Bradyrhizobium diazoefficiens: one gene and its partners. The protein of the gene in region 2 interacts with the protein of the main gene of each other region in a pairwise test. Links are inferred from orthologs where the notes say so. Each region holds a gene or a part of one and is shown on either strand. Other genes may lie near its edges.

Evidence for each region.
Region 1: the proteins of JJE66_RS17550 (region 2) and JJE66_RS09245 interact in binary tests that used the Escherichia coli proteins (3 or more experiments, as listed by UniProt). The link is inferred for Bradyrhizobium diazoefficiens from one-to-one orthologs.
Region 3: the proteins of JJE66_RS17550 (region 2) and JJE66_RS19510 interact in binary tests that used the Escherichia coli proteins (3 or more experiments, as listed by UniProt). The link is inferred for Bradyrhizobium diazoefficiens from one-to-one orthologs.

What each region holds. Positions count from the first base shown.
Region 1 is NZ_JAENXS010000001.1:1,967,174-1,978,829, reverse strand. Bases 7,654-10,989 are described here. They hold JJE66_RS09245 ([protein-PII] uridylyltransferase), read right to left. Parts: upstream 10,644-10,989; coding sequence 7,854-10,643; downstream 7,654-7,853. Other genes in these bases: JJE66_RS09240 (OsmC family protein), read left to right, coding at 10,892-10,989; JJE66_RS09250 (methylated-DNA--[protein]-cysteine S-methyltransferase), read left to right, coding at 7,654-7,844. Also shown: JJE66_RS09280 (M48 family metallopeptidase), read left to right, coding at 93-932; JJE66_RS09275 (transglycosylase domain-containing protein), read right to left, coding at 1,140-3,350; JJE66_RS09270 (DUF1330 domain-containing protein), read left to right, coding at 3,518-3,943; JJE66_RS09265 (ABC transporter substrate-binding protein), read right to left, coding at 4,003-5,229; JJE66_RS09255 (DUF1304 domain-containing protein), read right to left, coding at 6,859-7,161; more of JJE66_RS09250, read left to right, coding at 7,314-7,653; more of JJE66_RS09240, read left to right, coding at 10,990-11,401; JJE66_RS09235 (hypothetical protein), read left to right, coding at 11,442-11,656.
Region 2 is NZ_JAENXS010000002.1:179,448-183,158, forward strand. The notes cover bases 1-2,683. They hold JJE66_RS17550 (P-II family nitrogen regulator), read right to left. Parts: upstream 1,670-2,683; coding sequence 1,331-1,669; downstream 1-1,330. Other genes in these bases: glnA (type I glutamate--ammonia ligase), read right to left, coding at 1-1,178; JJE66_RS17555 (NAD(P)H-hydrate dehydratase), read left to right, coding at 2,046-2,683. In the rest of the region: more of JJE66_RS17555, read left to right, coding at 2,684-3,545; JJE66_RS17560 (GNAT family N-acetyltransferase), read left to right, coding at 3,545-3,711. UniProt on the Escherichia coli protein: P-II indirectly controls the transcription of the glutamine synthetase gene (glnA). P-II prevents NR-II-catalyzed conversion of NR-I to NR-I-phosphate, the transcriptional activator of GlnA. When P-II is uridylylated to P-II-UMP, these events are reversed.
Region 3 is NZ_JAENXS010000002.1:570,423-581,742, forward strand. Bases 6,747-9,746 are described here. They hold JJE66_RS19510 (nitrogen regulation protein NR(II)), read right to left. Parts: upstream 8,835-9,746; coding sequence 7,659-8,834; downstream 6,747-7,658. Other genes in these bases: ntrC (nitrogen regulation protein NR(I)), read right to left, coding at 6,747-7,649; dusB (tRNA dihydrouridine synthase DusB), read right to left, coding at 8,831-9,746. Also shown: GTPase HflX, read right to left, coding at 1-1,378; RNA chaperone Hfq, read right to left, coding at 1,390-1,638; JJE66_RS19490 (sigma-54 dependent transcriptional regulator), read right to left, coding at 1,887-3,257; JJE66_RS19495 (PAS domain-containing sensor histidine kinase), read right to left, coding at 3,275-5,674; JJE66_RS19500 (hypothetical protein), read left to right, coding at 5,860-6,006; more of ntrC, read right to left, coding at 6,207-6,746; more of dusB, read right to left, coding at 9,747-9,832; JJE66_RS19520 (bifunctional 2-C-methyl-D-erythritol 4-phosphate cytidylyltransferase/2-C-methyl-D-erythritol 2,4-cyclodiphosphate synthase), read left to right, coding at 10,113-11,320.

The DNA of each region.
Region 1 (11,656 bases), on a different replicon or contig from region 2:
GATGCCGCATGCGTCCAGCGGGGGCGAAAAAAGCGGGTTCCGACCCCAGTCTGTAGGGTCTCCCGGACGCCAGACCCCTGTATGTTGGGCAAATGATTTGTTTTTGCGCCGAGCGCTTTCCCTGGCAGCGGTTATGGCAGAATCCGGGCGAACTCCTGCTCCCCGGACTGACAGACATGGCCACTCGCGCGCTCCTCTACCGTCGGCCCCACGAACCAAAGACCCTCCTGATCACCCATGGATCGCAATTTTTCGCGATTCGCTTGCGCAGGCATCGCCGCGCGCGCCGTTACACGCTCAGAATTCATCCGAGCGACCGCGAAGCGATCCTCACGATCCCGCCGCGCGGCACGCTCGCCGAAGCCAAGGACTTCGCGCAGCGTCACGGCGCATGGATCGCCGCACGTCTCGGCCGTTTGCCGAAGGCCGCGCCATTCCAGCCTGGCACAGTGATACCGCTACGCGGTGTCCCCCATCGCATCGTTCATCGGGCAGGCAGCCGCGGCACGGTGTGGACGGAGACGCGCGATAGCGGCGAACGCATTCTCTGCGTCGCCGGTGGAATCGAACATACCGACCGCCGTGTGCATGACTTTCTCAAGCGCGAGGCGCGCAGCGATCTGCAACGCTCCGCGGAAGCCCATGCCGACGAGCTCGGCGTCAAAGTGAAGCGGCTCTCGATCCGGGATCAGTCCAGCCGCTGGGGCTCCTGCACCTCGGCGGGCTCGCTGTCGTTCTCCTGGCGCCTGATCCTCGCACCGCCCTTCGTGCTCGACTATCTCGCCGCCCACGAGGTCGCCCATCTCGTCGAGATGAACCACTCGGCGCGGTTCTGGCGCGTGTGCGGAAAAGCCTGTCCGTCGATGGAGCGCGCCAAGAAGTGGCTCGACACCTACGGCAATGATCTGCACCGGTACGGGGTCGAGGATTAGGGCGGCCTTGTCCAACATACTCAAAGTCGTCCCGGCGAAGGCCCTAGGGCGAAGGCCGGGACGACGCTGAACGAGAGTTACTGATCCTCTCGCGCCTTTCTCGCTGATTCCTCCGAGGGATCAACGATCTCGCAAATTCCATCGCGCATCACGCCGCAACACCCAGCCTACTGTGCATGGGGTTGTTTTCGCGCTTTTGTTTTGGTTCTACCGATTTCCGCCAAACAGCCGGTCCATCAGCCAGCCATCCAGCCCGGCGGCAGCCTGCGGCCGCACATTGGCGCGCATCGGCGGTGGGGCACGATAGCCGCCATTGCCGACCGGCGCAGATGCGGGTCCGGGCGCCGCCTGTGTCGGCGCCGACACCTGCGATGAGATCTGCACGAGGTTCGCCGGCCCCCAATTGCTTTGCAGGTTCGGCAGGGCTGCCACCGGGACGCCCTCGTGGGCGGTGCGCATGAAGCGGGACCAGACTTCCACCGGCAGGCCGCCGCCGGTCGCCTTTTTGGTCGGCGAGTTGTCGTCATTGCCGAGCCAGACGCCGGTGACGAGGTTGGCGGTATAGCCGATGAACCAGGCGTCGCGGTAATCCTGGCTGGTGCCGGTCTTGCCGGCCGCCTGCCAGCCGGGGATCTCGGCCTTCTTGGCGGTGCCGGAGATCAGCGTCTCCCGCATCATCGTGTTCATCATGCCGACATAGCGCGGCTCGATCACCTGGTTGTGCTCGTCGGCCGGCCGCATGTAGAGCAGCTTGCCGTCGAGCGTCTTGATCCGCGTCACCACGTGGGGCGTTGCTGCGAAGCCGCCATTGGCGAACGGTGCATAGGCGCCGACCATTTCGACCACCGAGACTTCCGAGGTGCCCAGCGCGATCGAGGCGTTCGGCTCGAGCTTCGAGGAGATGCCGAGCCGGTGCGCGGTGCGCACCACGTTCTTCGGCCCGACCTCGAGGCCAAGGCGGATCGCGACGGTGTTGAGCGACATCGCCAGCGCCTGCGTCAGCGTCACCGCGCCGAAATATTCATGGGTGTAGTTCTCGGGCTTCCAGCCCTTGACCTCGATCGGCGCGTCCTGGCGGACGGTGTCGGGCGTCAGGCCCTGCTCCATCGCGGTCAGATAGACGAACGGCTTGAACGAGGAGCCCGGCTGGCGCTTGGCGGTGACCGCGCGGTTGTACTGGCTTTCGGAGTAGTTCCGGCCGCCGACCATGGCGCGCACGGCGCCGTCGGGCGTCATCGCCACCAGCGCGCCCTGGCTGACATTGAACTTCACGCTCTTGGCCGCGAGCTCGTCGATGACCGCGGCCTCGGCGGCGCTCTGCAGCTTTGGATCGATCGTGGTCTCGACCTTGATGCTCTCGTCGATCTGGCCGACGAGATCGTCCAGCACCTCGCCAATCCAGTCGGCGACGTAGTTCACGGTGCCGGCGCCGACCGGCTTCACATTGTAGGAAGGATGGCCGATCGAGGCTTGCGCCTGCGCTTCCGTGATGAATTTGGCGTCCGCCATCGCCGCGAGCACGATTTTCGCGCGCTCCTCGGCGCCTTCGGGATTACGGTTCGGCGCCAGGCGCGAGGGCGATTTGACGAGACCGGCCAGCATCGCGGCTTCTGCGATCGTGACGTTCTTCGCCGGTTTGCCGAAATAGCGCTGGGCTGCGGCCTCGACGCCGTAGGCGCCGGAGCCGAAATAAACGCGGTTGAGATAGAGCTCCAGGATCTCGTTCTTGGTATGCTTGCGCTCCAGCCAGATCGCGAGCTCCGCCTCCTGCAGCTTGCGCGCCATGGTGCGTTCCTGGGTCAGGAACAGGTTTTTGGCGAGCTGCTGCGTCAGCGTCGAGCCGCCCTGCGACACGCCGCGATGGAGCACGTTGGTGACCAAAGCGCGCAGGATGCCGATCGGGTCGATGCCGAAATGCGAATAGAAGCGGCGGTCCTCGATGGCGATGAAGGCCTTCGGCAGATAGGGCGGCAGATCCTTCAGGGACACGTTGGCGCCGGCCATCTCACCGCGCTGCGCCAGCAGGCTGCCGTCCATGCCGACGATCTGGATCGTCGGCGGGCGTTTTGGGATTTCGAGCGACTGGATCGGCGGCAGATGGGCGCCGACCCAGATCACGACGCCGATCACGGCGATCACGCCCCACAGGCTCAGCACGGCGCCCCAATAGACGAGGCGGCCGAGGCCGGCGCTGATGGATGATTTCGACCGCCGCTTGGCGCCGCTGCGGCTCGGCTGCGCCTTCCGCTCGCGCGGCGGTTCGTCGTCGGACGTTTCGGTCTTGCGCTTGGCGGACTTTTTCGGCTTGTCGTCGCCGCCGGGAACGCGGTCCGCCGCGGTCAGGCGCAGATCGGCGAGCGCTGCAGGCAAGCCGAACAGCGGCTCTTTCCGCCCGCCCTTTTTCTTTCCCGACCCCATACGCAAACGCCCGGTCACCCCGCCCCGCCGCACGCTAGCGGTGGCTGTTTAAGGCCCGGTTACGCAAAACTTAACGCGCGATTAGGAGGTGCGGCATTCCCTCGCCGCAGTTCCGCTGGTCTGGCGGCGGGGCTAAGATCGCCGGCACAAAACGAGAGGGAACCCGCATGGGCCATATAGATCCGACCAAGGAGATCTTTGCGCAATTCCGGGACAACGACCGGCCGGGCCCGATCCACATGCTGAACTTGGTGCGCTTGCGCAAGGAGGCGGCCTATCCCGACGGCCGCAAGGCCAGCGGCGCGGAAGCCTACGCGGCCTATGGTCGCGAGAGCGGCCCGGTGTTCGAGCGCCTCGGCGGCCGCATCGTCTGGCAGGGCAAATTCGAGCTGATGCTGATCGGCCCCGAGGCAGAGTGCTGGGATCACTGCTTCATCGCCGAATATCCAAGCGTTGCCGCCTTCGTCGAGATGATCCGCGATCCCGTCTATCGCGAAGCGGTGAAGCACCGCAAGGCGGGGGTGGAGGATTCGCGCCTGATCCGGTACGCAGTGCTGCCGGTGGGGAAGAACTTTGGGGAGATACCGGAGTAGCTGCCTTCCAAAAAAATCGGCGGCCCGAAGGCCGCCGATCGCAATTCAGAATTCAACCACTAGCCCGCCGGGCCACTATCCTCGAGGATCGGACCGAACAGCTCCCAGCGCTCGCCGTTGAACTTCATCATCTGAAGCTGCTTGTTGACGCGGTAGTCGGTCGGGGAGGTGTTGGCGACGATGCCGGGCAGCGACAGGTCGAGCTGCACGTTCTTCAGGCTGGTGGCCACCTTCATGACGTTCTCGCGCGTGAGGTTGTCGCCGCACCGCTGGAGTACGTAGATCATCAATTGCGAGGTCGAGTAGCCGTAGCTGTTGAAGCTCGAATCCTTGTCGCCATCCGGATAATATTTCGCCATGAACGCGAAATACTTCTTCATGCCGGCGTCGTCCTTCCAGGTCGGATCGAGCGGATCCTTGCCGTAGTTGACGCTGATCACGCCCTTGGAGGCTTCCAGACCCGCCGGCTTCATCACCGCGCCGACCGACGTCGCGTTGATGTCGAGGATCTGCACCGGATGCCAGCCGAGCTCGGCGATCTTCTTGATCGCCTGCGCCGCCTGCTTCGGCGTGGTCGCGCTGAAGAACAGGTCCGCGCCCGCGTCCTTGATCTTGAGGATCTGCGAATCGATCGTCGGATCGGACACCTCGTAGGAGGCTTCCGCCACGATCATGGCGGTAGCTTTGTCGCCGAGACCGGCCTTGATGCCATTCAGATAGTCCTTACCCAGATCGTCGTTCTGGTAGAGGATGCCAATCTTGGCGGTCGGATGGTTCTTGATGATGTACTGACCGTAGATTCGTCCTTCGACGAAATAGTTCGGGTTGAAGCCCATCGTCCACGGGAAGTTCTTCGGATCGGTGAACTTCGACGCGCCGGTCGCGGCGAACAGCTGCGGCACTTTCTTCGCATTGAGATATTTCTGAACGGCTGCGTTTGACGGCGTGCCGAGAAGCTGAAAGGTCAGCAGCACCTCGTCGCTCTCGACGAGCTTGCGCACCTGCTCGACCGCCTTGGGCGGCGAATAGGCATCGTCATACTGGATCAGGTTGATCTTGCGGCCGTTCACGCCGCCCTGATCGTTGATCATCTTCATATAGGCGGCCTGGGTCTTGCCGATCGTGGCATAGGCGGAGGCCGGTCCGCTGAAGGGGTTGGTTTGGCCGATCTTGATCTCGGTATCGCTCGCGCCGGGGTCGTATTTCTTTTGCGCGTAGGCCGACGATGCCGATAGCGCGATCGCCAGTACCGTTCCCGTGACCAGATGGAAAATGCCGTTCCTCATTCGCTCTCTTCTCCCGTGATTGTTGCCGGCGGTCTGTTTTGCCGCCGCTGGGCGGAATAGTGGCGGAACCGTTGCTGCGACGCAAGGTCGATGCTTGCCCAAAAGGCAAGCGACGTTAATGCGGCCATGGTGGTCGTGCCTGACCGCGCCGTTAGTTGGAAGTGACTGACGAGGTCCTTGGCGACGTCGCGGCGAAAGAGGGGGTGGGTCAGGGGTTTCTGACCCACCTTGCGATCGAAGATGCGGCGCCGTCAGCCCGATGTCCCGTTGTCCTCGATGATCGGGCCGAACAGCTCCCAGCGTTCGCCGTTGAATTTCATCATCTGCATCTGCTTGTTGACGCGATAATCGTTCGGCCCGGTGTTGACCTTGATGCCGGGCAGCGCGAAGCTCGGGGTGAAGTCCTTGATGTTGGCGACCTGCTTCATGACGTTCTCACGCGTCAGGTCGCCGCCGCATTGCTTGAGCACCTGGTCAGCAGCTCGGCCACCGAGTAGCCATAGGTATTGACGGTGTTGAGCTTGTCGCCTTCCGGGAAATACTTGTCCATGAAGGCGAAAAAGGCCTTGACGCCGGGGTCGTCCTTCCACTGGGGATCGCCCGGCTCCTTGCCGTATTGCGTCGAGATGATGCCCTTGGAGATATCGAGGCCGGCAGGTTTCAGCGTCGCCGAAATGGGGCTCGCATTGATGTCAAGAATGTGCACCGGCGTCCAGCCGAGCTCGGCGACTTTCTTGATTGCCTGCGCCGCGAACTTTGGTGTCGAGGCATCGTAGAAAAGATCGGCGCCCAACGACTTCAGCTTGACGACCTGGGAGTCCACCGTCGGATCGGTAACCTCGTACGACACTTCGCCGACGATCATGCTGGCGGCCTTGTCGCCCAGTCCGCTCTTGAGCCCGGCGAGATAGTCGCGGCCCATGTCGTCATTCTGGTAGAGCACGCCGATCTTGGCATTCGGATGCTCCTTGAGAATGTATTTGGCGTAGATGCGTCGCTCGGAGATGTAGTTCGGGTTATAGGCGATGGTCCAGGGATAGTTCTGCGGATCGTTGAAGCGCGCGGCGCCGGTGGAGGCCAGTAGCTGCGGGATCTTCTTGCCGTTGAGATATTTTTGCACCGCGGCGTTCGCGGCCGTGCCGATGATCTGGAAAGTGAACAGCACCTCGTCGCCTTCGACGAGCTTGCGCACCTGCTCGACCGTCTTCGGCGGCGAATAGGCATCGTCATACTGGATCAAATTGATCTTGCGGCCGTTGATGCCACCCTGATCGTTGATCATCTTGAAGTAGGCGGCCTGGGTCTTGCCGATATTGGCGTAGACGGAATAAGCGCCGGAGAACGGCACGGTCTGGCCGATCTTGATCTCGGTGTCGCTCGCGCCGGTGTCGTATTTCTTCTAGGCGAGAACTTGGTTGGCGGAGAACGTCAAGGCGAGCGCCGCCGTGGCGGCTAGGAAGACTCTGCGATTGCTCATGGTGGGTTGTTCCTCCTGACGGAATTTTCCGGTCGATGGTCTTTTCCCGTGGTTGCAACGGTCGCCATCGCTGCCGAAGAGTCTGGAAGAAGGGCAGGCCGCGTACAAGGATCGCGGCGTTGCGCCGAGGCGTCTCAGGCCAAGGTCTTAGGTTAAGGGCCCCAAGCCAGGAACAATGCAACCAGTGCAATCGCCGCGGGCAGCGCCTGCACCATCAGGATGCGTGTGCTGACGGTCGCCGCGCCGTAAGCGCCTGCAATGATCACGCAGAGCAGGAAGAACACCTTGATCTGGAACGCGAAGGCCGGATTGCCGTGGACGAGCCCCCAGATCAAGCCCGCGGTGAGGAAGCCGTTATAGAGTCCCTGATTGGCGGCCAGCACCTTCGTGATTTCGGCCTTCTCCGGCGTATTGCGGAAGGTCTTCAAGCCAAGCGGTTTGTCCCAGAGAAACATCTCCAGGATCAAGAAGTAGGCGTGCAGTGCGGCGACAAGCGCCACCAGGATGTTGGCGATCCAGATCAAGTTGAGCTCCCCAGCTTTCGGGTGGACGTTAGCACGGCCGGCATGGCAAACGCGATGATGTGTTTCGATGCCATGGTGCCGCAATGCCCGCTCGATCAACCAAGACGCCTGAACGCTTCAGTCTCGATCGTCTGGCGACGCCGATCGGGATCGCGCTGCTCGTCACCGATGCCGAGGGCGCGTTGCGCGCACTCGACTGGGACGACTATGAGCACCGCATGCACGAGCTGCTGCGGCTGCATTATGGTGCGGTGGATCTGGTTGATCAGTCCGCGCCGACGGAGATGAAGACCACGCTATCGGCTTATTTCGAGGGTGATCTCGGTCAGCTCTCACGGGTCGCATGGCGCACCGCCGGCACGCCGTTCCAGCAGAAGGTCTGGTCCGCGCTGGCCCAAATTCCCGTCGGCGCCACGATGAGCTACGGCGCGCTCGCCGCAAAGATCGGCATGCCGAAAGCCATCCGCGCCGTCGGCCATGCCAACGGCTCCAACCCGATTAGTGTGGTGTTGCCGTGCCATAGGCTGATCGGTGCCGATGGCTCGCTGGTGAAATATGGCGGCGGCCTCGAGCGCAAGCGCTGGCTGCTCAGGCATGAGGGCGTGGAGATTTAACGTCCTGCCTCACGCCGCCGGCTGGATCGCCTTGTCGCCGGCCATCACATGGGTCAATGCGCTCTTGATCGCCGACTGGCGGGTCGGGGCGTTGATCTGCGCGCCGAGCAGGTCGGTGACGTAGAACACGTCGCGGGCACGCTCGCCAAACGTTGCGACATGGGCCGAGGCGATGTTGAGATTGAGCTTGGAGATCGCGGTGGTCAGCTCGTAGAGCAGGCCGGGGCGGTCGAGGCCGGACACTTCGATCACGGTGTAGCGGTCGGACCATTGGTTGTTGATGGTCACCTCTGGCTCGATCACGAAGGGCCGCGCCTTGCTGCGCACGGTGCGACGCGCCACCACTTCGGGCAGGCGCAGCTTGCCTTCGAGCACGTCCTCGATCATCTCTCCGATGCGGGTGGCGCGCCTTCCCTCGTCCTCGTCGCGGTCGTATTCCCGTGAGATCGAGATCGTGTCGAGCGCGCGGCCGTCGGTCGTGGTGTAGATCTGGGCGTCGACGATGTTGGCGCCGGCAGAGGCACAGGCGCCCGCGATGATCGACAGCAGCCAGGGATGGTCGGCGGCGAAGATCGTGAGCTCGGTGACACCGCGCACCTCGTCGAAGCCGACATTGATCGCGAGCTTGTGGCCGGCCTGCTCGCTGGAGCGGACGAAGCGGGCGTGGCGGATCTTTCGCGGCAGCTCGACCTTGAGCCAGTAGGCCGGATAGTGCCGGCCGAGATAGGCATCGAGCTCGTCGGCCGGCCATTCGGCGAAGGCCATGCGGAATTCGGCGTGCGCGGCCACGAGGCGTTTGCCGCGGTCGACTTCCGAGAAACCCCCGGTCAACACCGGTTCGGTCTCGTAATAAAGTGAGCGCAAGAGCTGCGCCTTCCAGCCGTTCCACACGCCGGGACCGACGCCGCGGATGTCGGCGGTGGTCAGGATCGTCAGCAGCTTCATCTGCTCGACCGACTGCACCACGGCAGCAAAATTCTCGATGGTCTTGCGGTCGGAGAGGTCGCGCGACTGGGCGACCGTCGACATCGTCAGATGTTCCTCGATCAGCCATGCCACGAGCTCGGTGTCGGCCGCGCTGAAGCCGAGCCGCGGGCAGAGCCGCCGCGCCACCTTGGCCCCTGCGATCGAATGATCCTCGGGCCTTCCCTTGGCGATGTCGTGCAGCAGCGTCACGATGTAGATCACCGAACGGTGCTCGGGCCGGATCTTGCGCATCAAATCGCTGGCGAGCGTGAACTCCTCGATGCCGCCGCGCTCGATGTCTTGCAGGAAGCCGACGCAGCGGATCAGATGCTCGTCGACGGTGTAGTGATGATACATGTTGAACTGCATCATCGAGACGATCTTGCCGAAAGCGCGGATGAAGTGGCCTAGCACACCGGTCTCGTTCATCCGCCGCAACACGATCTCCGCGTTGTCGGAGGTCAGGATCTCCATGAACAGCCGGTTGGCTTCGGGGTTTTCACGCATGCTCGCGTTGATCAGGCCGAGCGAGCGCGTCACATCGCGCATCGCGTCCGGGTGGAAGGCGAGGTTGTTCTTCTGCGCCAGGCGGAAGATGCGGATCAGATTGACCGGATCATGCTTGAAGATGTCAGGCGCGGCGACGTTGATGCGATTGTTGTCGACGATGAAGTCGTCGCTGTCGGGCACACGCCGTTTGACCTGGGCTGGGCGCAGCCGCGCCATCATCCGGCTCAGCACCGGGGCGGGCTTGGCCTGCTGGTCCTCGAGCTTGGCGCAGAGGATGGCGGTGAGGTTGCCGACTTCCTTGGCGACGAGGAAGTAGTGCTTCATGAAGCGCTCGACGTCCTGCATGCCCGGATGCGAGGTGTAGCCGAGCCGGATCGCAATCTCGCGCTGGAGGTCGAAGGACAGGCGCTCCTCAGGCCGTCCGCAGTAGAAATGCAGATTGCAACGCACCGACCAGAGAAAGTCCGCGCAGCGGCGGAAGGTGCGGTACTCCTGTGCGTCGAATACGCCGCGCTCGACCAGCTCGTCGGTATCGCGGACGCGATAGACGTATTTGGCGATCCAGAACAGCGTGTGCAGATCGCGCAGCGCGCCCTTGCCATCCTTGACGTTGGGCTCGACCAGATAGCGCGACTGACCGCCACGCCGATGCCGCTCTTCGCGCTCGGCGAGTTTTGCCGTGACGAATTCGGATGCGGTGCCCTGCACGACGTCCTTGTCGAAGCGCTCGACCAGCTCGTTATAGAGCGGCTGATCGCCGGTGAGGAAGCGCGTCTCCAGGATCGCGGTACGGATGGTCATGTCGCCGCGCGCCTGGCGGATCGATTCATCGACCGAGCGCGTGGCATGGCCGACCTTCAGCCCCATGTCCCAGAGGCAGTAGAGGATCGCTTCCGCGACCTGCTCACCCCAGGCGGTCTGCTTGTAAGGCAGGATGAAAAGCAGATCGATATCGGATTCCGGCGCCATCAGGCCGCGGCCATAGCCACCGGTCGCGACCACAGCCATGCGCTCGGCTCCGCTCGGGATCGGCGAGCGGTAGAGATGACGGGTCGCCGCTGAATAAAGGATGCGGATGATCTCGTCCTGCACGTGACACAGCCGCTCGGCGCAGCGGCGGCCGTGGCGGTCCTTCAGCAGGATCGCCTGCGCCGCGGCGCGCGCCGCAATCAGCTCGGCCTTGAGCAGTTGTGCGACCGCGGTGCGGAACGTGTCCTCGCGGCCCTGATGCTTTTCGGCAAGCGCATCGATCGCGGCGGTGATCCGCGCGGTGTCGAAGCGATCGTCCACCTCTGGTCTGTGCTCGGTCGTGACGCTGTCCATGGATTACCGGATATAAGAGGCGATGAGCACTGTCACGAGACATTAATATAGAACTAGAGATACGCGCCGGACGACGGATTTGGAAGGGCACGCGCCCAATTCGGGTTGTGCCCATAACATATTGGATATTATGAATTTTTAAGCGACGATGGCGACGTTCATAGCAGCCCTCCGTCAATCATGGGCTGACACCAAACGGATCGGCTTCTATACCGCTGCTGACGTCACGATATTGGGGAGAGAACAAGATGGACGCCGCAGAACTGCGCCAGATGCAGGTCCCGATCAAGGAACGCTACAAGACCGATCCCAAGACCGCGATGATCACGCTGAAGGCCAAGGGCTCGACCGACAGCGACGGCATCGCCTGCAAGGTCGACACCGGCCGCGCCATCGCGATGGCGGGGCTGCATCCGGCCACCGGCGGCTCCGGCCTCGAGCTCTGCTCCGGCGACATGCTGCTCGAGGCGCTGGTCGCCTGCGCCGGCGTCACGCTGAAATCAGTCGCGACCGCGATCGAGGTGCCGCTCAAGACCGGCAACGTCTACGCCGAAGGCGATCTCGATTTCCGCGGCACGCTCGGTGTCGACAAGGAGACGCCGGTCGGCTTCGCCGAGATCCGCCTCCGCTTCGAGGTCGACACGGATGCTCCGCAAGACAAGCTCGATCTGCTGCTCAAGCTCACCGAACGCTATTGTGTGGTCTATCAGACCATCAAGAACGGTCCGAAGGTTTCGGTGTCGATGCAGCGGATGTGAGTTTCTAGCCTCCCCCCCAGGGGAGGCAAAAAAGAAAAAAATGCCCGCCGAACTCTCCTACATTCTCTTCCTTCTCTTGCGTATGGCGGTCGCGGCCGCGTTCGTGGTGTCGGCCTCTGTCATTACCGAGCGCTCCGGTCCGGTGATAGGTGCGTTGGTGGCGACGCTGCCAATCTCGGCAGGTCCGTCCTACGTTTTCCTCGCGATCGACCACGACGCCGCTTTCATCGCACAGGGTGCGCTGTCGAGCCTTCC
Region 2 (3,711 bases):
ATCGCCGGACCCGGATCGATCTTGTTCTTGATGCCGTCGAGGCCGGCCATCAGCATCGCGGCGAAGCCGAGATAGGGATTGGCGAGCGGATCGGGGAAGCGCACCTCGACGCGCTTGGCCTTCGGCGAAGCGGTGTAGGGGATGCGGCAGGAGGCCGAGCGGTTGCGCGCGGAATAGGCGAGCAGCACGGGCGCCTCATAGCCCGGGACCAGACGCTTGTAGGAGTTGGTCGACGGGTTGGTAAAGGCGTTGATCGCCTTGGCGTGCTTGATGATGCCGCCGATGTAGTGGAGGCAGGTCTCCGACAGGTCGGCGTATTTGTTGCCGGCGAACACCGGCTTGCCGTCCTTCCAGATCGACTGATGCACGTGCATGCCAGAACCGTTGTCGCCATAGACCGGCTTTGGCATGAAGGTGGCAGTCTTGCCGTAGATATGCGCGACCTGATGGATGCAGTATTTGTAGATCTGCAGATGGTCGGCCATCAGGGTGAGCGTATCGAACTTCATGCCGAGCTCGTGCTGGGCGGAAGCGACTTCGTGGTGATGCTTCTCGACCTTGACGCCCATCTTGGCCATGGCGCCGAGCATTTCCGAGCGCATGTCCTGCACCGAATCCTGCGGCGGCACGGGGAAGTAGCCGCCCTTGGTGCGGATGCGGTGGCCGAGATTGCCGCCTTCGTATTCGGTGTCGGTGTTGCTCGGCAGCTCCGATGAGTCGAGCCGGAAGCCGGTGTTGTAGGGGCCGGAAGAGTAGCGCACGTCGTCGAACACGAAGAACTCGGCTTCGGGGCCGACGAACACGGTGTCGCCCACGCCCATCGACTTCACCATGGCTTCCGCCTTCTTGGCGATGCCGCGGGGGTCGCGGTTGTAGGGCTCGCCAGTGGTCGGCTCAAGCACGTCGCAGGTGATGACCATGGTGGTCTCGGCGAAGAACGGGTCGATCGTCGCGGTCACCGGATCGGGCATCAGGCACATGTCGGACTCGTTGATCGCCTTCCAGCCGGCGATCGAGGAGCCGTCGAACATCGTCCCTTCGGCGAAAATGTCATCGTCGATCATGCTGACGTCGAACGTCACGTGCTGCCACTTGCCGCGCGGATCGGTGAAGCGCAGGTCGACGTATTTGACGTCGTTGTCCTTGATCGATTTCAGGACGTCTTTGGCGGTCTTCATGCATACCCCTTTTGGCTCTGCGGGTCGGTTTCCAGATGAGCAAAATTATTCTCGCTTTCGGCGAGTTTTGCGCGACCGCATAAACGAAATCAGGCCGCCGAAGCAGCCTTATTTCTTGTCAGAGTGTCGCAAAATGCGGGATAGCACCCGGCTCAGATAGCGTCCAGCCCGGATTCACCGGTTCGGATGCGGATCGCCTCTTCGATATTGGAGACGAAAATCTTGCCGTCGCCGATGCGCCCGGTTTGCGCGGCGCGACGGATCGCGTCGATCGCACGCTCGACCAGGTCGTCGCCGATCACGATCTCGATCTTCACTTTGGGCAGGAAGTCGACAATGTATTCTGCGCCGCGGTAGAGCTCGGCATGACCCTTCTGGCGACCAAAACCCTTGGCCTCGGTCACGGTGATGCCCTGCAGGCCGACTTCCTGAAGCGCTTCCTTCACCTCGTCGAGCTTGAACGGCTTGATGATGGCTTCGATTTTCTTCACTGCGCGCCTCCCGGCCTTTCGATCAAATAGCAACGTCTACGTCAGGATGCGCTTATCTCACGCACGATCTTGTCTTCGTCATGCCGCGACCCCTGACCGGTCCGGCAACGGCCGGCCACACCCTGATAATGCCAGCGAGCACGACGAACCGAAGCGGCTTCCTCGAAAGCAGGGTCTATGCCAAGTTGCAAATGCCCTGATTATTGGAGCGTTATCAGCCTTTTAACGAGCATCTCTGATAGGTGGAGCCGATTGCTCAAAATAGCGAAGACTACGGAATAGGCAAACAGTTCAATCGCTGTGCAGACCAAGGTTTCGTGTTTCGGAACGGCACAGGAAATGCCTCTTGAAAAGGCGTTTGTACCAGGGAAGTGGCATGGAAGTTCTGACCAACGCTGAAATGCAGCGGGCCGACCAGCTCTCGATCGCGGCCGGCACGCCCGGTTTCAAGCTGATGCTGAGCGCGGGCCAGGCGGTCGCGGAGGCCGCCAACGCGCTGGTGGAGGAGGGGCCGATTCTGATCGTGGCCGGGCCCGGCAACAATGGCGGTGATGGTTTTGTCGCAGCCGCCGAGCTCGCCGCCCAGGGCCGCGAGGTCTCGGTGATCCTGATGTGCGAGCGCGACCAGCTTCAGGGCGACGCGGCCTCCGCCGCGCGCGGCTGGAAGCACCCGGTGCTGCCGTTCAATCCGCAGGCGATCGGAAGGCCTGCGCTGATCATCGATGCGCTCTTCGGTGCGGGCCTTAGCCGTTCCGTCGACGGCGAGGCGCGCGCGATGATCGAGGCGATCAATGCGAATGGTGCCACGGTGCTGGCCGTCGACCTGCCGAGCGGCATCAACGGCACCAGTGCGGCGGTGCTCGGCATCGCAGTCAACGCCACCGAAACCGTCACCTTCTTCCGCAAGAAGCCGGCGCATCTCTTGCTGCCCGGCCGCATGCATTGCGGCCATGTGCGCGTCGCCGACATCGGCATCGACGCACAGGTGCTCGACGAGATCGCGCCGCAGACCTTCGAGAACGATCCGGATTTCTGGGGCGATGCCTTTCCGGTGCCGCGCATCGACGGCCATAAATACGCGCGAGGCCATGTGCTGGCGGTCTCCGGCGATGCGGCCGCGACCGGTGCTGCGCGACTTGCCGCCCGCGGCGCGTTGCGCGCCGGCGCGGGCCTGGTGACGCTGGCGACCCCGCGCGATGCGCTCGCGATCAATGCGGCCGCGCTCACGGCCGTGATGGTTCGTCCCGTCGACACCGTCGTCGAGTTCGCCGAGCTCCTCGGCGACAAGCGCTACAATACCTGCATGATCGGTCCCGGCGCCGGCGTGGGCGATCGCACCTGCGATATCGTTCACACCGCGGTCACAGCGCAGCGCCACGTCGTGCTCGACGCGGATGCGCTGACGAGCTTTGCCGCAAATCCCGAGCGGCTGTTTGAAACGATCAAGTCCTCGCCCGATGCGCGGGTCGTGCTGACGCCGCATGAAGGCGAGTTTCCGCGGCTATTCTCCGACCTCAGCAACAAATATCCGGGACGCTCGAAGCTCGAGCGCGTGCGTGCCGCCGCCGAGCGCTCCGGCGCCGTCGTGCTCTTGAAGGGCCCGGACACCACGATCGCCGCGCCCGACGGCCGCGCCACCATCGCCGCCAACGCGCCGCCCTGGCTTGCCACCGCCGGCGCCGGCGACGTGCTCGCCGGCATCATCGCAGGGCTCCTGGCGCAAGGCGTGCCGGCATTCCAAGCCGCCAGCATCGGCGTGTGGATGCACGGCGAGTCGGGCAGCGAGGCAGGGCCCGGGCTGATCGCGGAGGACCTGACGGAGACGCTGCCGGCCGTGCACCGGCGGATCTATAACGCGCTCGGGATCGAGTACTGATGCTCAGGCTGCTCGCGCTCGCCGACATGAGCGCGGCGGCGCAGGTCCACCGAATCGCGTTTGACCATGCAATGCCGTGGCTCGTCGGGCTGCACACGCCGGACGAGGATCGCTGGTTTTATCGCGACCGTATCTTTGCAACCTGCCATGTGTGGGGACATTTCGA
Region 3 (11,320 bases), 400 kb from region 2 along the record:
ACGCCACGCGCGGCACGGCGTCGAACCGGTTCACCACGATATCCCGCTTGGTCTCGTCCACCCGCACGGTCATGTCGAAGCGGCCGTCGTGCAGCTCTTTCACCAGCACCTCGGCATTGCGGTGCAGCCAGGAGATGCCGGCGCCGTCGGCAGCGTCGATGGAGAGATCGAGCGTGGTGCGTTTGGCGGCTAGCCGTTCCTCGATCATGGCGAGCAGCGCCTCGATCCCCTCGCCCGACACGGCCGAGACCAGCATGGCCGGATGATCTTCCGGTCTGCGCGCGGCGATGTTCAGGAGATTTTCGCGTTGCTCCGCATCGTAACGGTCGATCTTGTTCCAGACCTCGATGATGCGGCCGCTATCGTCGGGATTGATGCCGAGCTGGCGCAACACCGCATCGACGTCGCTCTGCTGCGCTTCCGCGTCCTCGTGCGAGATGTCGCGGACATGCAGGATGACGTCGGCTTCCAGCACCTCCTCCAGCGTGGCGCGGAAGGCGGCGACGAGCTGGGTCGGCAGGTTGGAGATGAAGCCGACGGTGTCCGACAGCATCGCCTTGCCGCCATGCGGCAGGGTCAGCGCGCGCAGCGTCGGGTCGAGGGTGGCAAACAGCATGTCGGCGGCCTGCACGTCGGCGCGGGTCAGGCGATTGAACAGCGTCGACTTGCCGGCATTGGTGTAGCCGACCAGCGCGACCACGCGATACGGCACGCGCTGGCGGCCGGCGCGATGCAGCCGCCGCGTCGCCTGCACCTTCTTCAACTCGCTTTCGAGCTTGGAGATGCGTTCCTGGATCAGGCGGCGGTCGGCTTCGATCTGCGTCTCGCCCGGACCGCCCATGAATCCGAACCCGCCGCGCTGGCGTTCGAGATGGGTCCATGAGCGCACGAGGCGCGAGCGCTGGTAGTTGAGATGGGCGAGCTCGACCTGAAGCGAGCCTTCCTTGGTCTTGGCGCGGCGGCCGAAGATTTCCAGAATGAGCCCGGTGCGATCGAGCACCTTGGCGTTCAACTCCTTCTCGAGGTTGCGCTGCTGGATCGGCGCCAGCGCGCAATCCATCACCACGAGCTCGACGTCGAGGCTTTTGGCCAGAGCAGCGATCTCCTCGACCTTGCCCTTGCCGATGTAAGTGGCCGGGCGGATCTGGCTGATCGGTGCGATGATGGCATCCGCAACGACGAGATCGATCGCGCGCGCGAGGCCGGCGGCTTCATCGAGCCGAGCCTCGGCGTTTCGCAGAACAAGACTCTCCGATTGCGCGTCGGCATTGCCTGCGCGCACCCGCAAATAGGGGCCGATGACCAGCACCCGCCCCGTTTGTTGAGCCCCTGCCGATCGCGGACGATCGGCATCCCCGTCGAAATTCCGGGGTTCCAATCAGGTCACTCTCAAGCCGGCTGATCCTCGCCGCCTTCGAACAGCTGGATCGGAGCGCCCGGCATGATGGTCGAGATCGCATGCTTGTAAACGAGCTGCGAGTGACCGTCGCGCCGAAGCAACAAACAGAAATTGTCGAACCAGGTCACGATGCCCTGGAGCTTCACTCCGTTGACCAGAAAGATCGTCAGTGGCGTCTTGGTTTTGCGAACGTGATTAAGGAAGGTGTCCTGCAGGTTTTGTGCGCGGTCTGCCGCCATTGTTTTTTTCTCGCTTTGAGTTTCTTGTTATTGCGCCGATTGCGGCCCTGTTTTGAAAATGTGGGCCTTCTTCCGGTTGCCGTCCCTCATGAGATCCCCCTCGGAAGGAACAGCGGTTTGATTAGAGGACAGGTCGGCTTATTAGGCAAGCCGCTTCCGGCGGCAGGGCTCGTCCGATTGCCCCGAAAAACTACGGAAATCGATGATTTTCCTCGCTTATCCCTGATCGTCGGCGCGGGCCGCCGACATCAGCCGACGCCGAGCGCCTTCAGCTTTCGGTGCAGCGCCGAACGTTCCATGCCAACAAATTCGGCCGTACGAGAAATATTTCCTGAGAAACGGCTGATCTGAGCAATCAAATAGTCGCGCTCGAACACTTCGCGGGCCTCCCGCAGCGGCAGGCCCATGATGTGTTCGCCATTGTTGCTGGTCGGCATCGCCGGCACCATCGAGCCGACATCCTGCGGCAGCATATCGGCGGTGATGATCACCTCCGGTCCGCCGGCGGCCAGAATCATGACTCGCTCAACGTTATTGCGGAGTTGGCGCACATTGCCCGGCCAGACATGCGATTGCAGCACCGCCATCGCGTCCTGCCCGATCTGGCGCTTGGGCAGGCCGCTGCCGGCCGAGATCTGCTCCATGAAATAGTCGATCAATTCCGGAATGTCCTCGCGCCGCTCCGACAGCGCGGGCACGCGGATCGGCACCACGGAGAGCCGATGATAGAGATCCTCACGAAAATGACCGGCCGCGATCTCCTCCTCGAGGTTGCGCGCGGTGGAGGAGATGATGCGGACGTCGACCTGCACCTTGGCGGTGCCGCCGACGCGCTGGAACGACTGCTCGACCAGGACGCGCAAGATCTTGTTCTGGGTCTCGCGCGGCATGTCCGCGATCTCGTCGATGAACAGCGTGCCGCCATGGGCTTCCTCGAGCGCGCCCGGCTTGCGCGCATGCTCGCCATTGGACTGCTCGATGCCGAACAGCTCATTCTCCATGCGCTCGGGTGTGATCGCAGCCGCGTTGATCACCACGAATGGGCCGTCGGCGCGACCCGAGGCCGTATGCAGCGTGCGCGCGGTCAGCTCCTTGCCGGCGCCGGCGGGGCCGACGATCAGGATGCGACTGTTGGCTTTCGCCGCGCGCTCGATGGTCTGGCGCAGCTGGTTCATGCTCGGCGAGCGGCCGACGAGCGAGCTCGCGCTTGGCGCGAGTTGCTTCAGCTCCTTCACCTCGCGCTTGAGGCGAGAGTTCTCCAGCGCGCGATTTGCGACCAGGATCAGCCGGTCGGCCTTGAACGGCTTCTCGATGAAGTCATAGGCGCCGCGCTTGATCGCGGCGACCGCGGTCTCGATGTTGCCGTGGCCGGAGATCATCACCACGGGCAGATCGGCGTTGTCCTTCTTGACCTGCTCCAGCAGCTGCAAGCCGTCGAGCTTGGAGCCCTGCAGCCAGATGTCGAGGAAGACCAGATGCGGTCGGCGGTTGGCGATCTCGGCCAGCGCCGAGTCGCTGTCGCGTGCGGTCCGGGTGACAAAACCCTCGTCTTCGAGGATGCCGGCAACGAGATCCCGAATATCGGCCTCATCATCGACAATCAGAATTTCACTTGCCATGGGTCGCGCCTGTCTTGTCAGCTGCCTGTTGAGGCTTCGATCTTCGTTGAATCATTGGTCTTTTCATCCGGCTCTTTGGTTTCGGCCGCCGGCTCATTTGTTTCCTGCGTCTTGACGGAATCCGCAGACGTTTCGTTGATATCCAGGGTGTCGGCCGCCGGCGCCGGCTCGGTCCCGTCGGCGTTCGCAGGCCGACCGGAGATCGCAAAGCGCATCCGCATCCAGGCGCCGCGCTGGCCTTCGCGGAAGTCGGAGGCGTCCTTCAGCTCGATGCGGCCGCCATGGTCTTCCAGCACGCGGCCGACGATGGCCAGGCCCAGGCCAGTGCCCTTGGCGCGCGTGGTCACGTAAGGCTCGAGCAGCCGCGAGCGCGCGACCTTGGGCAAGCCGATGCCGTTGTCGATGACGTCGATCAGCACGTCCTCGCCTTCGCGCGAGACCACGACGTCGATGCGGCCCTTTCCGTTGTCCTTGCCCAATTCTTCCGGCGGGACCTGCTCGATCGCCTCGGTGGCGTTCTTGACGATGTTGGTGACCGCCTGCGAGATCAGCCGCCGATCGAACTGGGCGCGCAGCGGATCTTCCTTGAACTCGGCCTCGATATCGATCTCGGGATGGGCGACCTTCATCAGGAACACCGCCTGCCGCACGGTGTCGGCGACGTCCTCGCCTTCCATCACGGGCTTCGGCATCCGCGCGAAACGCGAGAACTCGTCCACCATGCGGCGGATATCGTCGACCTGGCGCACGATGGTGTCGGTGCACTGCTCAAAGATCTGCTTGTCCTTGGCCTCGGTGATGTCCTTGCCGAACTTGCGGCGGATGCGCTCGGCCGAGAGCTGGATCGGCGTCAGCGGGTTCTTGATCTCGTGGGCGATGCGGCGCGCGACATCGCCCCAGGCCGAGGTGCGCTGCGCCGAAACCAGCTCGGTGATGTCGTCAAGCGTGATGATGTAGCTGTCGTGCGGCTGGTTCTTCTCGGCGCTGACGCGGACCGAGAGGTTGCGTTCCTGCCCGTCGCGCGTGATCGTGATCTGGCCCTGCACGAGGCGCTGGGTCCCTTCCCGCGCCGCCGTCATCATCTCGTCGAGCTCGGGCAGCACGTCGGAGAGCGGATGGCCGAGCGTCTCGGCCTCGGAATGGCCGATCAGCTTCTCGGCGGAGCGGTTGAGGATGCCGACGCTGCCCGAGGTATCGACGCCGATGATGCCGGCGCTCGCAGAGGACAGCACGGCTTCGATGAAGCGGCGGCGGCTGTCGATGAGGTCGCTGGCGTTGACGAGCTCGTCGCGCTGACTGCGCAATTCCTGCGTCATCTTGTTGAAGGTCTCACCCAATTGGGCGAGGTCGCCTTCCGACTGATGCACGGACACCTTCACATTCAGGTCGCCGGTCGAGACCGTGTGGGCCGCGTTCATCAGCCGCCGGATCGGCGCCACCAGCGAGTTGGCGAAGTTCAGCCCGATCAACACCGAGGCCATCAGGATGGTCAGCGCGATCACTGCGAACATCAGCGCAAACGCCACCTGGATGCCGAGCCGGCGTGACTCGATCTGGGCGTATTCGGCAACGCTGACCTCGGTCTGCTTCAGCTGATTGACGACGTTGGGATCAAGCGGCCGCGCGACATAGAGGAAGGTGTCGCTGAAGGCGCGCAGGCGGATCACCGCGGCGACGTAGCTCGCGTCGGGCAGCACCGCGATCTCGGGCTCGGACTCGTTGACGTTGCTGAGGAAGTCCGGCGCCGGCGGCGAATAGGCCAGCCGCATGCCGGTGTCGGCCGATTCCAGGATGTTGGTGTTCTTGTCGATGATCATCGCGCCCGGCAAATTGCGCGAGCCGGCGCTCGACGTTAGCATCTCGCGGAACGAGCGGCGATCCTGGTCGTACAGCGGCCGGGCATGGGCGATGTCGTTGGCCATGCCGATGATGTCGCCGCGGATCAGCTGGGCGTGGTCCTGCATGTAGGCGCGTGCGATCGTCAGCGAGTTCTGGATCACTTCCTTGGTCGGCCCGGAGAACAGCCGGTCGAGGCCGCGCTCGAGGGTGACGTTGGCGACGACGGCGACCAGCACGGCCGGCAGCACGGCGACGATCGAGAACAGGCTGACGATCTGGACATGAAGGCGTGCCGCCGCCCGGCCCCGCCGTCGCGCCAGGATCAACTGCCAGAGCTCGCGGACGATGATCCCGACCAGCAGCAGGATCGTGCCGGCATTGATCAGGTAGAACGAGCGGACAACCTCCGGCGTCGGATCGATACCCGTCAGTCCGGTCAGGACCAGGAAGGTCAGGAAGGCCGACAGCAGCGCCAACGCCACCGCAAACGGCGCAAGCCAGCGCCGCACCGACCAACGCCGGGGCTCTTCCGCTGGGGCCGTGTCAAAGGATGCGGCCGAGGTGTCTGCGCTGGTCATTCCGGCAATGGGGTGCTGAAAACGGGTCCGCGTCGGGCGGATACTGATGTATTCGTACCACATTGTTGCCGAATTGCGACAATTCCGCGGCGCCCCCACTGCGACGGACGCGCGCATCCACAGAGGATGCCGGATCGTGGGCAAATACTCCGGAACGGAATCCGGCCATTCCGGCTTGACCCGGCATGGACAGGTTCTTTCTCGGAATGATGGTGTCGGCGGTGCTGCTGCTGATCGTGGCCTCTGACCTCCTGGTCAATGGCCCAAGCAGGCAGGATCAGACCGCGGAAATGGCCAATATCGAGCCGGTCGCTGCCCGCCTGCTCAGATAGGTGTGGCGCCGGATTCTGCGGCCGGGTGACTGCGGCCGGGTGACCCATTCGAACGTTCCAGCGGAACATTTCAGCCCGATTCGGACTTCTGCTCACCGCGTCAGCCACAAGGGCCAGCGCGATCCGGACAGGCTCAGCTCACCTTTGGTAGGGGGAGCTGAGCCACCGCCGCGCAAACGTCTAGCGTTTGTCGCGAGAAACTAACCCCCGCTCCGATACACTTGGATGTCGAGATCCCGGATCTTCTTCCGCAGCGTGTTGCGGTTGAGCCCAAGCAGGTCGGCGGCGCGGATCTGGTTGCCGCGGGTGGCGGCGAGTGCGGCCGTGAGCAGCGGCACCTCGATCTCTTTCAAGATGCGGTGATAGAGACCCGGCGGCGGCACGCCGTTCGGGAAGCCCTGGAAGTGCGAGGAGAGATAGGCTTCCACCGCACCACCGAGATTGTCGACGCCCTGCTGGGCTGCGGCACCGGGGCTGACCGAGGGCGGTGCGAGCTCGCCGTCGATGACGGAGGCCGTGATCACGTCCTGCGGATAGAGCGCGGCGAGACGCCGCGCCAGGTTTTCCAGCTCGCGCACGTTGCCGGGCCAGCGATGCTGCTTGAGCCGCTCCAGCGCCAGCGAGTCGAGCTTCTTCGGCGGCAGGCCATCCTTCTCGGCGAGCGCGAAGAAGTGACGGATGAGATCCGGCAAATCCTCGATGCGTTCGCGCAACGGCGGCAACCGCAGCGGCACGACGTTGAGGCGGAAGAACAGATCTTCGCGGAACAGACCCTGCTGGATCAGGACGCGCAGATCCTTGTTGGAGGCCGCAACGATCCGCACGTCGGTCTTGATCGGGGTGCGGCCGCCGACGGTGGTGTATTCGCCCTGCTGGAGCACGCGCAGCAGGCGGGTCTGCGCCTCCATCGGCATGTCGCCGATTTCGTCGAGGAACAGCGTGCCGCCCTCGGCTTGCTCGAACCGGCCGGAGGCGCGGGTGTTGGCGCCGGTGAAGGCGCCGCGCTCATGGCCGAACAATTCCGACTCGATGAGATCGCGCGGGATCGCCGCCATGTTGACCGCGACGAACGGGCCGTTGCGGCGCTTGCCGTAATCGTGCAGTGCGCGCGCCACCAATTCCTTGCCGGTGCCGGACTCGCCCGTGATCATCACGGTGAGGTCGGTCTGCATCAGGCGCGCGAGCACGCGATAGATTTCCTGCATCGCCGGCGAACGGCCGACCAGCGGGATCGCCTCCATCTCGGCGTCGTCGTCCGGCGTCGAGACCCGCTCCTTCGGCTCGGCGAGTGCGCGGCCGACGATGGCGATCAGCTCCTTTAGATCGAAGGGCTTTGGCAGATATTCATAGGCGCCGCGCTCGGAGGCGCGGATCGCCGTCATGAAGGTGTTTTGCGCGCTCATGACGATGACCGGCAAATTGGGCCGCATCTTCTTGATCCGCGGCAACAGGTCGAAGGCGTTTTCGTCGGGCATCACCACGTCGGTGATGACGAGATCGCCCTCCCCCTGGCTGACCCAGCGCCACAGCGTCGCGGCATTGCCGGTCAGCCTGACTTCATACCCGGCCCGGGAAAGCGCCTGGTTGAGAACCGTGCGGATGGCGGTATCGTCATCAGCTACGAGAATGCTACCTGCGGGCATTGTTAATCCTCATTTTGCCCCCTGTGATGCAGACGACGACTTCCCGGCAGAGCCGTCGCGACTGCTGTGATCTGCGGGTTTGGCCGATGTGGAATACATCGGCATCAGCACGCGGAAGTTGGTCTTGCGCGGCTGAGACTCGCATTCGATGATGCCCCCGTGATCGCCGACGATCTTGGCGACCAACGCCAGACCGAGCCCGGAGCCTGTCTGCTTGGTGGTCACGAAGGGGTCGAACAGATTGGGCAGAAGATCGTCCGGCACGCCTGGTCCATTGTCCCTCACGCAGAATTCCAGCGGCAGGGATACCCGGGTTTTTTGACCGGGGACTGACAGCCGCACGCCGGGACGAAATGCGGTGGTGAGCTGGATCTCGGCGTCGGGAACGTCGATCAGCGCTTCAGCGGCGTTCTTCACCAGATTGAGGAACACCTGGATCAGCTGGTCCTGGTTCGCCAGCACCGGCGGCAGCGACGGATCGTAGTCCTCGACGAAGCGAATGTTGCGGGCAAAGCCCGACTGCGCCAGTCGCTTCACGTGGTCGAGCACGGAATGGATGTTGACGGGGCCGCGCACCACGGGACGCTCGTCGCCGAACACCTCCATGCGGTCGACCAGCGTGACGATGCGATCGGCCTCGTCGCAGATCAGGCGGGTCAGCATGCGGTCTTCGGAGGACGCCTGCTGCTCGAGCAACTGCGCCGCGCCACGAATGCCGGAGAGCGGGTTCTTGATCTCATGCGCGAGCATGGCTGCCAGCGCGATCACCGAGCGCGCGGCGCTGCGATGGGTGAGCTGCCGGTCCATCTTGTCGGCGATGGATCGCTCCTGGAGCATCACCACGATATGGCCGGGCCGCTCGGTGAGCGGAGCGACATGCAGATCGACCTGGCGGTCGCCGCCCATACGCGGCGTGCCGAGATCGACCTTGTATTCGTTGACCGCCGCGTTCGACGAGCGCACCTGGTCGATCAGTGCCAGCAAGGGGCTGCCGAACGGCACCAGCTCTTTCAGTGACTGGCGCTTCAGGAATTGCGTCGAGATATCGAAGAAGGCCTCGGTCGCGATGTTGGCGCCGACGATCTTGCCGTCCGGCCCGATCAGCAGCACGGGATTGGGCAAGGCATCCAGGATCGCATCGCTGTCGGACGAAACCGGCCGACGATGTTCAGCGGCTGAGCTCATGCAGCAGCGCTCCATGCAAAGTCGTCGAAAGCATCTTGCAGTGACTGGTGAACGAGACGCGGGTCTTCGGAGGTCAGGATCTTCCGGCGCCAGGCTTTCAGCGTTTCGACCGGCGCGCCGCTCGCATCGGCGGCGACATCCAGCGCCCAGCCAAGATGCTTGCGCGCATGCTTGAGCCCGACGCGCAGGCCGTAGAGCGCGCAGACGCCTTCATAGAGCGTGCGGACATAATGGAGCTGCGTCTCGAGCGACGGCGTGGCTTCAGCCGCCCCGCCCTTCAGGCGACGACCGATCTGGCCGGGCAACCAGGGCTGGCCCTGTGCACCACGGCCGATCATCACGGCATCGGCGCCGGAGGCCTGAAGCGCCGCAAGCGCCTTCTCGTAAGACGTGATGTCGCCGTTGACGACGAGCGGAATGGAGATCGCCTCGCGCACCGCGCGGATCGCATCCCAATCGGCCTCGCCCTTGTAGAACTGGCAGCGGGTGCGGCCATGCACGGTGACGAGCATGATGCCGGCGGCTTCCGCGCGGCGCGCCAGCTCCGGCGCGTTACGGCTGCCGTCGTCCCAGCCGAGTCGCATCTTCAACGTCACCGGCACTTTCACGGCCGCAATCGTTGCCTCGATCAGGCTGACGGCGTGATCGAGATCGCGCATCAGGGCCGAGCCCGACTGGCCACCGGTGACGTGGCGGGCCGGACAGCCCATGTTGATATCGATGATGTCGGCGCCCTCGGCCTCGGCGATCCCAGCGCCTTCCGCCATCCAATGCGCCTCGCAGCCGGCGAGCTGGACCACATGCGGCCCAACCCCGGTCGCTTCGCAGCGCAACCGCGACATGCGGTGGCCATTGGCGAGTTCATCGCTCGCCGTCATTTCGGAGACGACCAGACCTGCCCCCAGCTCGGCGGCCAGCCGGCGCACGGGCGAGTCCGTCACCCCCGACATCGGTGCCAGGAAGACCGGGGTAGTGACTTCAATGTCACCTATTTTCAAAGGCTTAGTGCCTGATCCTGCCTGGCCGGTCACAGTGGTCTCGTTGACTGGCAGGGCCTCATCGCGCCTGCCTGACCTATCTTGCGCACAATTCTTGTGCAGTCAAGCGTCATGCCTACAGTTTAGACAGTTCTGCAAATCTTTCAAGTGCAGTGCAGCAAAATGCTGAATCCCACAATCCGGGGAAACCCCCTTTTTTTGCGGGCCTGCCGTGCTAGAGGCATGCCGGCTAATCACCCCACTCCCGACGCTTCCCTTAGCAATTGAATATTTGAGTCCTATGGCGAAATCACAGCGCACCGCAGTCGTTCTTGTCGCGGCCGGACGTGGCCTGCGCGCAGGCGCCGGCGGCCCGAAGCAATATCGTGAGATCGGCGGCGTGCCGGTGATCTTCCGCGCCATGGAAGCCTTCAGCACCCATCCCGATGTGTTCGCGGTGCAGCCGGTGGTGAACCCCGACGACAGCGCGATGTTCACGGCAGCGGTCGCAGGCCTCAAGCACGAGGCACCCACCAATGGCGGCACGACGCGTCAGGCTTCGGTGCTCGCCGGTCTCGAAGCGCTCGCCAAGCACGAGCCCGACATCGTCCTGATCCACGACGCCGCGCGTCCCTTCGTCTCGGCAGGCGTGATCTCGCGCGCGATCGAGGCGGCAAGCCGCACGGGCGCGGCAATCCCCGTCGTCCCCGTGACCGACACCATCAAGGTGACGAGCGAAGACGGCAACGTCGCGGACACGCCGGACCGGGCACGCTTGCGAATCGCCCAGACGCCGCAATCTTTTCGTTTCGATGTCATCCTCGAAGCGCATCGTCGCGCGGCAAAGCAAGGCCGCAGCGATTTTACCGATGATGCCGCGATCGCCGAATGGGCGGGATTGACGGTTGCGACCTTTGAAGGCGATGTTGCCAACATGAAGCTCACCACCCCCGAGGATTTCGTGCGCGAGGAAGCGCGCCTGGCCAGCCTGCTCGGCGATATCAGGACCGGCACGGGCTACGACGTGCACGCCTTCGGCGAGGGCGACCACGTCATGATCTGCGGCGTGCGCGTGCCGCACACCAGGGGCTTTTTGGCGCATTCCGACGGCGATGTCGGCCTTCATGCGCTGGTGGATGCCATCCTCGGCGCGCTCGCCGACGGCGACATCGGCTCGCACTTCCCGCCGAGCAACGCGAAATGGAAGGGCGCCTCCTCCGACCAGTTTTTGAAATACGCCATCGAGCGCGTGACCCTGCGCGGCGGCCGCATCGCCAATCTCGAAGTGACGATGATCTGCGAGCGGCCGAAGATCGGCCCCTTGCGCGACACCATGCGCGCGCGCATCGCCGAGATCTCCGGCGTTGACATCTCCCGCGTCGCGGTGAAGGCGACCACCAGCGAGCGGCTCGGCTTCACCGGCCGCGAGGAAGGCATCGCGGCCACTGCGAGTGCCACCATCCGTCTCCCGTTTAATGAAAAGACTTTCAACGACAAGACTTGGAGCGT